Linked DNA regions of Tistrella mobilis. The protein of the gene in region 1 interacts with the protein of each later gene in a pairwise test. Links are inferred from orthologs where the notes say so. Each region holds a gene or a part of one and is shown in the gene's direction. Other genes may lie near its edges.

The links. Proteins that work in one complex are often made in the same cells at the same time.
Region 2: the proteins of P7L68_RS19220 (region 1) and lysA interact in binary tests that used the Escherichia coli proteins (3 or more experiments, as listed by UniProt). The link is inferred for Tistrella mobilis from one-to-one orthologs.
Region 3: the proteins of P7L68_RS19220 (region 1) and secB interact in binary tests that used the Escherichia coli proteins (3 or more experiments, as listed by UniProt). The link is inferred for Tistrella mobilis from one-to-one orthologs.

The regions. Positions count from the first base shown.
Region 1 is NZ_CP121017.1:2,969,278-2,974,962, reverse strand. The notes cover bases 1,482-4,288. They hold P7L68_RS19220 (response regulator transcription factor), read left to right. Parts: upstream 1,482-2,443; coding sequence 2,444-3,133; downstream 3,134-4,288. Other genes in these bases: P7L68_RS19215 (ATP-binding protein), read left to right, coding at 3,130-4,288; P7L68_RS19225 (efflux RND transporter periplasmic adaptor subunit), read right to left, coding at 1,482-2,189. Also shown: P7L68_RS19230 (MacB family efflux pump subunit), read right to left, coding at 1-922; more of P7L68_RS19225, read right to left, coding at 1,005-1,481; more of P7L68_RS19215, read left to right, coding at 4,289-4,479; P7L68_RS19210 (methyl-accepting chemotaxis protein), read left to right, coding at 4,628-5,685. UniProt on the Escherichia coli protein: Response regulator member of the two-component regulatory system CpxA/CpxR which responds to envelope stress response by activating expression of downstream genes including cpxP, degP, dsbA and ppiA.
Region 2 is NZ_CP121017.1:4,399,026-4,402,021, reverse strand. It holds lysA (diaminopimelate decarboxylase), read left to right. Parts: upstream 1-866; coding sequence 867-2,126; downstream 2,127-2,996. Other genes in the region: P7L68_RS25370 (zinc-ribbon domain-containing protein), read right to left, coding at 2,827-2,996; hpt (hypoxanthine phosphoribosyltransferase), read right to left, coding at 2,215-2,757; P7L68_RS25385 (lipoprotein), read left to right, coding at 618-845; argH (argininosuccinate lyase), read left to right, coding at 1-621. UniProt on the Escherichia coli protein: Specifically catalyzes the decarboxylation of meso-diaminopimelate (meso-DAP) to L-lysine. Is not active against the DD- or LL-isomers of diaminopimelate.
Region 3 is NZ_CP121017.1:4,730,360-4,733,137, forward strand. It holds secB (protein-export chaperone SecB), read left to right. Parts: upstream 1-1,037; coding sequence 1,038-1,520; downstream 1,521-2,778. Other genes in the region: P7L68_RS26965 (Tim44/TimA family putative adaptor protein), read right to left, coding at 1-177; P7L68_RS26970 (FxsA family protein), read left to right, coding at 379-897; dnaQ (DNA polymerase III subunit epsilon), read right to left, coding at 1,701-2,387; coaE (dephospho-CoA kinase), read right to left, coding at 2,429-2,778. UniProt on the Escherichia coli protein: One of the proteins required for the normal export of some preproteins out of the cell cytoplasm. It is a molecular chaperone that binds to a subset of precursor proteins, maintaining them in a translocation-competent state.

The DNA.
Region 1 (5,685 bases):
GCACGCGGCCGGCGCGCATGTCGCCGAAGCTCTCGCCCGGCATCACGTCGATGGTGTTGGTGCCGATCGACGAGATGCTTTTCAGGATTTCCTGCTGCGAGCCCTCGCCGAGGGCGACCACCGAGACCACCGAGGCGATGCCGATGATGATGCCGAGCATGGTGAGGAAGGTGCGCAGACGATGGGCCACCATCGCACGCAGGGCCATACGGAAGGCTTCGAGGTGACGGGCAATGCCGAAACCGCCGCGCCGGCCGGCCGGCGGCAAGCGGTCGCCGGTGGGGGCACCGGCATCGGGCTTGCGGCGGTCGGCGATGATCCGGCCGTCGCTGATCTCGATGATCCGGTCGGCGATCGCCGCCACCTTGGCATCGTGGGTCACGATGATGATGGTGTGGCCCTGCTGATGCAGTTCGCCCAGCAGCTTCAGCATCTCTTCGCCGCTGCGGCTGTCGAGCGCGCCGGTGGGCTCGTCGGCCAGGATCACCCGGCCGCCGTTCATCAGCGCGCGGGCAACGCTGACCCGCTGCTGCTGGCCGCCCGACAGCTGGCTCGGCCGGTGGCCGGTGCGGTCGCCGAGGCCCAGCCGGCCCAGCAGGTCGAGCGCCCGTTCCCGCCGGCTGCGGCGGTCGCCGCCGGCATAGACCGCCGGGATCTCGACATTCTCGACCGCGGTCAGGGTGGAGAGCAGGTGGTAGCGCTGGAAGATGAAGCCGAAATGCTCGCGGCGGAGTTCGGCCAGCTCGTCGGGCTCCAGCTCGCGGGTGTCGCGGCCGGCGATGCGATAGGAACCGGCGCTGGGCCGGTCCAGGCAGCCCAGGATGTTCATCAGCGTCGACTTGCCCGAGCCGGAGGCGCCGATGATGGCGACCATCTCGCCCGCTTCGATGTCGAGATCGACATCCTGGAGCACCGCAACCATGCGGTCGCCGGCCGGGAATTCGCGGCGCAGGCCGCGCACCCTGAGCAGGGGGTCTCTGGCGGTATCGGTTCCGGTCACGGGCTCAGAATCCCATCGGGCCACGGGGGCGACGCGGCTGCATGTTGGTGCCGACGGTGGCGGTGTTGGTGGCGACGACCCGCTCCCCCTCTTCAAGCCCGGTCAGGATCTGGGCCTGAACATTGTTGTCGATGCCCACCGTCACCTTACGGGGAGTGACGGTGCCGTCCGTGCCCAGCACCTGAACCGTGTAGCTGCCGTCGGCTGCCCGGGTGCCGAGAGCGGATGAAGGGATCACCAGCGCGCCGGGTGCCCGCTCGATGATGATCGAGACCTGGGCGGTCATCGAGATCCGGAGCTTGCCGTCGGGATTGGGCACGTCGAACAGCGCGTCGTAATAGATCGCCGTGCTGGACGAGGAGGACGAGCTGCTCGACGACGACGAGGCGGTGGTGGAGCTGGAGGTGGTGGCCACCGATTCCGGCGCCGGATAGACCGAGCGCAGCTTGCCGGTATAGCGCTGGCCGGGTTCGCCCAGAATGGTGAAATAGACGTCCTGGCCGGGCACGACGCGGATGACGTCGGCTTCCGAGACCTCGGCGGTGACGGTCATGGTGTCGAGCTGGGCCAGCATGACGATGGTCGGCGCGCTCTGCACCGCATTCACCGTCTGACCCTCTTTGGCGACCACGGCCACGATCGTGCCGTCCATGGGCGCGGTGATCCGGGTGTAGCCCAGATCGACCTTCGCCGTGTCGACGGTGATTTCGGCCTGGGCGATCTGGGCTTCCAGTGCTGCGAGTTCGGCCTTCGTGGTCGCAAGCGTCGCCTCGGCGCTCTCGTAATCGGCCCGGGCCCCGGCGCGGCCGGCCAATAGTTCGCGTTCGCGCCGGAAGGCGAGTTCCGCCTGTTTCAGCGCAGCCTGTTTGGCGCGATACTGGGCGCGGACATTGGCGAGCGCGGCTTCGGCATTGCGCAGATCGTTCTGCTGGTTGAGCGAATCGATCTCGGCAATCAGGTCGCCGGCCTTGACCTTGTCGCCGACATCGACCGCAAGCGTCTTGACCTGGCCCGAAACCTGGGCACCGACGCTGACCATGTTCACGGCTTCAAGCGTGCCGTTGGCAAGCACGGTGTCTTCAAGATCCGCCCGGTGAACGGCAACGGTCGGCGGCGGCGCCGGCGGCGCTTCGGGGAAGGCATAGCGCCAGACGCCGTAACCGCCGGCGGCGAGGACGAGGATGAGCACGGGCAGCCGCAGGGCGCGCAGGCGCCGGGCGAAGCCGGAGGAGGAACCTGAGGACGGGGAGGACACGGGATGAACGGCTCGATCCTGAGTGACGCGGAGAAGTCGGGCACGAGCATAACCGAGCGGAGGGCTGCCGTCGGTAAGGCCTGTGTCGATGATACGTAAAACCCCGGTAAAACCGACGCGAGCCCCCTCACACCCGGCTGCGGGCCGGTATATGTTCGGCCCAACGTCATGACGGCACAGAGGGATCCATGTCCGGCCCGCGCATCCTGATGATCGACGACGATGCCGAACTCGGTGCCATGCTGACCGAGTATCTGGCCGGCGAAGGCTTCGACACCATGCTTGTCACCACCGGTGATGCCGGGCTGCAGGCGGCACTCGGGGGCGGCTATGCGGCCGTGCTGCTCGACATCATGCTGCCGCGGATCGGCGGGCTGGACGTGCTGCGCCGGCTGCGGGCCGCGAGCCGGGTGCCGGTGATCATGCTCACCGCCCGCGGCGACGACGTCGACCGTGTGGTCGGGCTGGAACTGGGCGCCGACGACTATGTGCCCAAGCCCTGCTATCCGCGCGAGCTGGTCGCACGTCTGCGCGCGGTGCTCCGCCGCAGCGAGGCGGCGGCGCTGGTGGCCCCGGCTTCGATCGAGGCCGGGCCGATCCGGCTGGAGACCGAGGCCCGGCGGGTGACGGTGGCGGGCGAGGCCGTCGAACTGACGGCCACCGAGTTCAACCTGCTGGAACGGCTGATCCGCGCCGGCAACCGCGTGGTCGCCAAGGACGAGCTGTCGCGCGAGGTGCTGGGCCGGCCGCATGAGAGCTATGACCGCAGCATCGATGTCCATATGAGCCATCTGCGTCGCAAGCTGATCGAGCGCGGCCTCGACGAGACCGTGCTGGAGACCGTGCGCGGCGTGGGCTATCGGGTGAATCGTGCATGACCACGCCCGTCCTGGCCGCCCTGAGGGGCCGGCTGTTCTGGAAGATCCTGTTCGGCTTCGGCCTGACCTTTTTCCTGATGGTCCAGACACTCTGGGTTGCCATCCAGCTGTTCGACGATCCACCGCGGCCGATCGTACACCTGTTCGAGGACCGGCTGGCGCCGGTAGAACTGGCCTCGGCGGCGGCCGTGCTGGAAAGCGGCGGCCTGCCGGCGCTGCGACGCCTGATCGCCGCCTGGCCCGAGAGTGAGCGGGCAGGGCTGGTGGTGCGGCCGGCCGATCATGGCACACCGGCCGCCTCTGTCGTCATCCGCCGGGATGAGGTGCTGATCCGGTCTGTCACGGCGCCCGACGGGTCGGTCTGGCAGCTGTCGCGCGACCTGTCGGACCTGCGCATGCCGCCGCGTCCGGGCGGGCCGTTCCGGCTGCCGCCCGAGATCATCATGTTGGGGGTGGGCGGCGGGCTGGTGTTCAGCACCGCGCTCGCCCGCTATCTGATCCGCCCGATCCTGCGGTTGCGCCGGGGCTTCGACGACCTGGCCGGGGGCGATCTGGCCGTGCGGCTGGGGCCGGCGATGGGGCGACGACGTGACGAGCTTGCCGATCTGGCCCGGGATTTCGACGTCATGGCGGCGCGGTTGGAACAGACGGTGGCGGCGCGCGACCGGCTGCTGCACGACGTCTCGCACGAGCTGCGCTCGCCGCTCGCCCGGCTGCACATGGCGGTGGGGCTGGTGCGTCAGTCGCCCGACCGGGTGGCGGTGACGCTGGACCGGCTGGAGCTTGAAACGGCGCGGCTGGACACGCTGGTGGGTGAGTTGCTGACACTCTCGCGGGTGGAGAACGACGCCCCCCGCCGGGAGGACTATTTCGATCTGCACGGGCTGGTGGCCTCGGTGGTCGCCGATGCCCGGTTCGAGGCCGGGCCCGCCGGGGTGACGGTGGAGAGCCACGTCACCCCGGCGGCGAGCCTTACGGGCGGCGCGATGCTGATCAAGGGCAGCGCCGAACTGATGCGGCGGGCGGTCGAGAACATCATCCGCAACGCCCTGAAATTCTCGCCCGAAGGCGGGGCGGTCACCGTGTCGGTGGATATCGACGAACGCGGGCGTCGCCATGTGCTCAAGGTCCGCGACCGGGGGCCGGGGGTGCCGCCCGAGATGCTGGCCTCGATCTTCGAGCCCTTCGTGCGGGGCCCCGATGGCAGCCGCAACCAGGGCTACGGCCTGGGCCTCGCCATCGCCCGGCGCACGGTCGAGGCCCATGGCGGGCGGATCATCGCCGCCAACCGGTCGACCGGCGGGCTGGAGATGACGGTGACGCTGCCCTGGACGATGACGGCGTGATCGCACCCAGGCATGCGGGTGAATGACTCGTTCATTAAATGTCATTGCACCGTCATGCGGTTGTCATCACCACCCTATACCTGTTGGCAAATTGGTCTCCCCGGTTTTGGGGGGACCGTTCGCCAATCGGTTCGGGAGCGTGCGTTCCATGACCATCCGTCGCAAGCTGACGATCGGCTTTGCCGTTCTGCTGGTTCTGGCCGTGGCAGGCTTTGGCGCGGCGGTGGTGGCACTGGACAGGGCCGGCACCGGGCTTGCCGCCTATAAGGACGATGTCGGTGCCGCCCGTGCCATGGCTGCGGCCGAGGCCGACCTTGTCGCTGCCGGTGCAGCGGCGGATCTGCTGGTCGCAACGGGCGATCCGGCACGGCTGGAGGCATTCCGCAGCCATGTCCGGGCAGCCGAGGATCGCATCGACGATCTGGGGGCCGCGGCGGCCGAGGTCGCGGCGGCGACCCAGGCTTTCGGCAAGGCGGTCGAGGAACTGGCCGAGGTGGAGATTGCCCGCGGCACGCTCTGGCGGGAACAGATGGAGCCGGCCTTCAGAACCTCGGAAGGTGGGCTGACCGACATCATCCGCGAAAGCTATATCGATCAGGACATCCAGTCGGCCTATCAGGCGGCGGTGATCCAGCGTTTCCTGCTGACGGCGCGGGAAGAAGCGGGCCTGTTCATGGCGTCGGGCAACATGGCCCATGCCGATGCGATGGATGCGGCGCTGGCTGAGACCAAGCGGGCGGTGCTGTCGCTGGAACTGAAGATGATGCATCCGGGGCGTCTGGAGACGCTGTCGAAGATTTCGACCTTGCGTAATGATCTGGCCAAGGGGGCGAAGACCCTGCGTGAACTGGTCGGCCAGGTTGCCGAACGCCGGACCGAGGCGGTGGAGGTGCTGGGGCCCAGTGCGGCACGTCTGCTGGCCGAAACCCGGCGCAGCCTGACCGAGACCGCCGATGCCCGCGGCGCCGCCGAGGCCGCCGCCACCGCCGATACCCGGTTCGCAATGATCGCCCTGGCCGTGGTGGCGGCCGTGGCGGCCCTGCTTGCCGGGCTGATCATCGGACGGGCGGTTACCCGGCCGATCGGCGGCATGCGCAAGGTGCTGGCCCGTGCGGCGGAAGGCGACCTGACCGCCGAGCATGACGGCGGCCGACGCAATGACGAGGTCGGCGCCATGGCCCGTGATCTGGACCATATGCTGGCCCG
Region 2 (2,996 bases), 1.4 Mb from region 1 along the record:
GCCGAAGAGCTGGTGATCTGGTCGTCGGCACCCTTCCGCTTTGTGCGCATGTCCGACGCCTATACCACCGGCTCGTCGATCATGCCCCAGAAGCGCAATCCCGATGCCGCCGAACTGGTCCGGGCCAAGGTCGGCCGGATCATGGGCGCCCAGGTGGCGCTGATGACGGTGATGAAGGGCCTTCCGCTCGCCTATTCGAAGGACATGCAGGAAGACAAGGAGCCGACCTTCGATGCGGTCGACGCCCTGTCGCTGGCCATTCAGGCCATGACCGGCATGATCCGCGACCTGACCGTCAACCCCGATGCCATGCGTGCCCAGGCCTCCGGCGGCTATTCCACGGCGACCGATCTGGCCGACTGGCTGGTGCGGGTGGTGGGGCTCCCCTTCCGCGAGGCGCATCACCTGACCGGCCGCGTGGTCCGCGCCGCCGAGACCCGCGGGCTCCGGCTCGACGAACTTTCCGCCGAGGATCTGGCGGCGGTGGATGCCCGGATCACGGCCGAGGCGATGGCGGTGCTGACCGTCGATGCCTCGGTGCGCAGTCGTACCTCGTTCGGCGGTACCGCGCCCGACGGCGTGCGTGCCCGTGCGGCCGAAGCCAGGGAGCGCTTTCTGTGAGCCACCTCTCCAACCGCCTCCGACACCTCGTTCTGGTCCTGATGGTCGCGACGGCCGTCGCTGCCTGCGGCAAGAAGGGTGATCTGGTACCGCCGATGGCGGTGAAATCCGACGGCACCGTCGACACGGAGAAGATCCCCAACTACCCGGTGGGATCCGACCCGAAGAGCCTGGTGACCCCGGGCCGCACCAGTGGCCCCGGCCTGGGTGTGCCGCCCTACTGACCGCCCGATCCCGAGGACGACATGGATCATTTCGAATACCGCAACGGCATCCTCCATGCCGAGGACGTGCCGCTGACCCGGATCGCGGCCGAGGTGGGGACCCCGGTCTACGTCTATTCCCGCGCGACCCTGACCCGACATGCCCGCGTCTTTCGCGACGCTCTGGCGGGGCTGGATCCGCTGATCTGCTATGCCGTGAAGGCCAATGGCAATCAGGCGGTCCTGAAGCTGCTGGCGGCAGAGGGTTATGGTGCCGACGTCGTCTCGGCAGGCGAGATGAGGCGCGCCCTGGCTGCCGGCATCCCGGCGGAGAAGATCGTGTTCTCGGGCGTTGCCAAGACCGATGCCGAGATCCGCGCGGCGCTGGAGGCGGGCATTCTGCAGTTCAACGTCGAAAGCGATGCTGAACTGGATGCGATCGAGCAGGTGGCGGCAGCGATGGGGGTGACGGCGCGGGTGTCGCTGCGCATCAACCCCGATGTCGATGCCGGCACGCATGCCAAGATCACGACCGGCAAGGCCGACAACAAGTTCGGCATCGCCTGGGATCGCGCGATCGACGTCTACGCCCATGCCCGACGGCTGCCGCATGTCGAGGCGACCGGCATCGACCTGCATATCGGCTCGCAGCTCTCGAAGCTTGAGCCCTTCGAGGCGGCCTTCACCCGTACGGTGGAGCTGATCCGGAAGCTCAAGGCCGAAGGCCATACGATCCGTCATCTCGATCTCGGTGGCGGCCTCGGTATCCCCTACAGCGACGAGACGCCACCGGCGCCTCAGGCCTATGCCGAGATGGTGCACCGGGTGACCGGCGATCTGGATCTGAAGCTGATCTTCGAGCCGGGCCGCGTGATCGTCGGCAATGCCGGACTGATGCTCTCCGAGGTGGTCTATGTCAAGGACACGGCGAGCAAGCGCTTCCTGATCCTGGATGCGGGCATGAACGATCTGATGCGTCCGGCACTCTATGACGCCTATCACGAAGTGGTGGCGGTGAACGAGCCCGCCCCTGGGGCGCCCAGGGCGCCGGTGGAGATCGTCGGTCCCGTGTGCGAGAGCACCGATGTTTTCGCCCGGGAACGGCCGATGCCGCCGGTGGCGCGGGGCGATCTGGTCGCCTTCCGCTCGGCCGGTGCCTATGGCGCCACCATGTCCAACACCTACAACGCGCGCGAATTGGTGCCCGAGGTGCTGGTCGATGGCGACCGCTATGCCGTCATCCGTCCGCGCCAGACGGTCGACGAACTGATCGCGATGGACCGTGTCCCCGACTGGATCTGAGATCCGGCGGATCTGCGCATGAAGAGGGCGGCAGCCGGTCACCGGCTGCCGCCCTCTTGCTGTCCGACTGCCGAGCTGCCGAGCGGGGTCAGCCCTCTTTGGGGGCCAGCACGCCGATAAAGGGCAGCTCGCGGAAATAATGGGCGTAGTCGAGGCCGTAGCCGATCACGAACAGGTCGTCGACGGTGAAGCCCACATGATCGGCCTGGAACTCCACCTTCGCCTTGCCGGGCTTGTGGAGCAGCACACAGGACTTCACCTCCGCAGCGCCGCGCGACAGCAGATGGTCGCGGGCGAAGCGCAGGGTGCGGCCGCTTTCCAGGATGTCGTCGATCAGCAGGATCTGGCGGCCCTCGACCGAGTCGGTCACGTCCTTGCGGATTTCGACCACGCCCGAACTGGTCGTGCTGCGGCCATAGCTGGACAGCATCATGAAATCGACCTGCGGCTGCATGCCGGCGCCGTGCAGACCCCGGATCAGATCGGCGCAGAAGACGAAGCTGCCCTTCAGGATGGCGACCAGCAGCGGTTCCGGCCCCATGCTCGACGCGATCTCGGAGGAGAGCCCCTGGATCCTCTGGTCGATTTCGCCTCGGCTGATCAGGGTGCGGATATCGCCTTCCGGACGCATGCGGTCTGGTCTCCAGATGTCGGGGATGGATAAGGCGCCGCGCCTGACGATGGCGGCGCCTTCAGGATGTCATTGAGCGGCGGCGAAGCGCACGTCGAAACGGACCGCCTCCCGCGGCGGGTTCTCGACCCGCTGGTTGAAGCGCAGGACCTCGCCGGGCAGCATGCGGTTCGACGAGACACTGAAGGTCGACGTTCCGAGTTCCTGACCGCCCGAACCGTAATACATGATCGTGAGCG
Region 3 (2,778 bases), 1.8 Mb from region 1 along the record:
CGGCTGAGCACCGGCCTCGGCGGCCTTCGGCTCGGCCCGGCGGGGAGAGAGCGGGTTGCGCGTCTCTTCCGGCGGCCGTTCATGGCCGGTACGTGTGCCCAGAACGCCACGCAGGCGCAGGGCCACGAACACGGCGACGAGGGCGAAGAAGAGGATGTCGAGATATTCCATGGACATCAGGACCTGGCCGTCGGAGACGTCCGCACGAAGGATTTCGGCGGCGGAACACGATCGGTCGGCCGCGTCCGGCCGGCATTCGCACCCGCGGATCCCGGCACCCGATGGACCGGGCAGGGAAATGGGGTCGCACGAACGCGACGAGGGTTGGACGGCGCCGCCTCCACCCTTACATAAGGGTCGGTTCAGGAAAGGGCAAGCATGGTCGCCGCAGTCTCTCTGCTTCTCGCAATCCTCTTCGTGCCGCTGATCGAGGTCTTCCTGTTCATCCAGGTGGGCAGCGAGATCGGCGCCCTGCCGACGGTGGCGCTCTGCGTGCTGACCGCGGTGGCGGGTGCCGCCATGCTGCGCCACCAGGGTCTGAAGGCCATGACCGAGGCCCGTGCCCGGCTCAACCGCAACGAGGCACCGGTCGATCAGGTCTTCGACGGGCTGTTCCTCGCCCTGGCGGCCGTTCTGCTGATGGTGCCGGGTTTCTTCACCGATGCGATCGGCGCCCTGCTTCTGGTGCCGCCGGTCCGCCGGCTGATGCAGAAACAGATCCTGGCCCGCACCCGTTTCGTGATGACCGGCCGTCCGGGGCCGGGCCAGCCCGGCAGCCAGTGGCGCAGCCGTGACGGCAGCGTGATCATCGAGGGCGAGTACTCCACGTCCGCAGATCGCCCGGGCAGCCCTGGCCGCCGCCCCGAGGACGACGAGCCGCCGCTGATCGGCCGCTGACCCGGAAGGCAGCGGTCGACCGCCGGTCATCATCTCCGGCGCTGTACTTGCACCGGGCCGGCGCACATGTTACGCCCGACTTGGCCGGCGATCCGATCGGCCCCAGATCAACACCTGCGTCACCCGGAGACCAGCACCCCATGGCCGACACCCAGACGCCCGAGGGCAACGGCGCAGCCGGCGCCGAGGCTTCGCCGCGCTTCCGCCTTGCCATTCAGTACATCAAGGACCTGTCGTTCGAGAACCCGAACGCGCCGCGGTCGCTGATCGCCTCGGCCCAGAGCCGGCCGAACATCCAGGTTTCGGTGAATGTCGGCGCCCAGCCGCTCGGCGACGACAATTACGAGGTCGAGCTGAAGCTGTCGGCCTCGGCGAAGCACGAGGAAAACACCACCTTCCTCTGCGAGCTGTCCTATGCCGGCGTGTTCATGCTCGAAAACTTCCCGCAGGAGCAGATCCAGCCCTTCCTGCTGATCGAAGGCCCGCGCCAGCTCTTCCCCTTCGCGCGGCGCATCATCGCCGATGCCACCCGCGACGGTGGCTTCCCGCCGCTGATGCTGGACCCGATCGATTTCGTGCAGCTGTTCCAGGCCGAGCAGCAGCGCCGCGCCCAGCCGCAGTGAATGGCGTGAGCGCCGGCCCCGCCGTCGCTCCGCAGCCGCCTGCATGAAACGCCGCCGCCCTGATCAGGGGCGGCGGCGTTTCGTTTGCGGCATCGCCTGCTTTCCCGATCGGTATCCGTCCGCGGTCATGCGGATGTCGTCGGGTGATCCCGGGCCGGGCGGCAGATGGCGGCCGGTGGCTCAATCCTCCGCCAGCCAGATCGCCGCCTTCACCTCTTTCAGGATGAAGGCCTGATGGGCTTCCAGCTCGGCCGGGGTGGGGGTGTGGATCCGGGGCGGCCGGGCGACCGTGCGGCGGCGGCCACCGGTCTCGCCGGGGCCCCCCCGACGGTCGGCGGCCAGGTCGAAACCGCGCTGGCGGTCGCCCAGAAGGTGCAGATAGACCTCGGCCAGCAGCTGGGCGTCGAGCAGCGCGCCGTGCAGCAGGCGGTTGCTGTTGTCGACGCCGAAGCGGCGGCAGAGCGCATCCAGGCTGGCCGGCGCGCCCGGAAAGCGGATGCGGGCCATCTGCACGGTGTCGATCGATCGCGACATCGGGATGGGCTCCCGCCCAAGCCTGGTCAGCTCGGCATTGATGAAGCGCATGTCGAAGGCGGCGTTATGCGCCACCAGCGGTGCATCACCCACGAACTCCAGGAAGCGGTCGGCGACCTCGGCAAAGACCGGTTCGGTCTTCAGCCGTTCGGCCGTCAGCCCGTGCACAGCCACCGCCGCCTCGGGCACGTCGCGCTCGGGGTTGATATAGACATGGAACTCGGCACCGGTGCGCGCCTGATCCAGGATCTCCACGCAGCCGATCTCGACCAGCCGGTCGCCGGTGGCAGGATCGAAGCCTGTGGTTTCGGTGTCGAAGGCGATCTCGCGCAAGCTCGAAGCTCCTCGTTCGACAGAAGCGGACCGGGGCGCCGTCAGCCGCCGGGGCGGCGGCGTGGGCCGGCCGGCCGCCGGATCCGCGGCCGGTGCCAGTGATGCTTCCACATCTCGTGGCGATGGCGGCTGAAGCCGTCCAGCGCCAGTTTCAGGGACCGGAAGGCATGGCCATGGCCAAGCCCGGTCTGGATCACGGCATCGGCGCCGCGGCGCTTCTCGGCATCGGGCACCTGTTTCGACAGGATGTCGCGAAACTTGGCCCGCGTCATCCCCGGACGGGCCAGCACCCGGCGGGCCTGGATCCAGTTGGGTGCGCTCACCACCAGTACCGCATCGACATGGGCATCACCGCCACCCTCGAACAGCAGCGGGATGTCCAGCACCACCA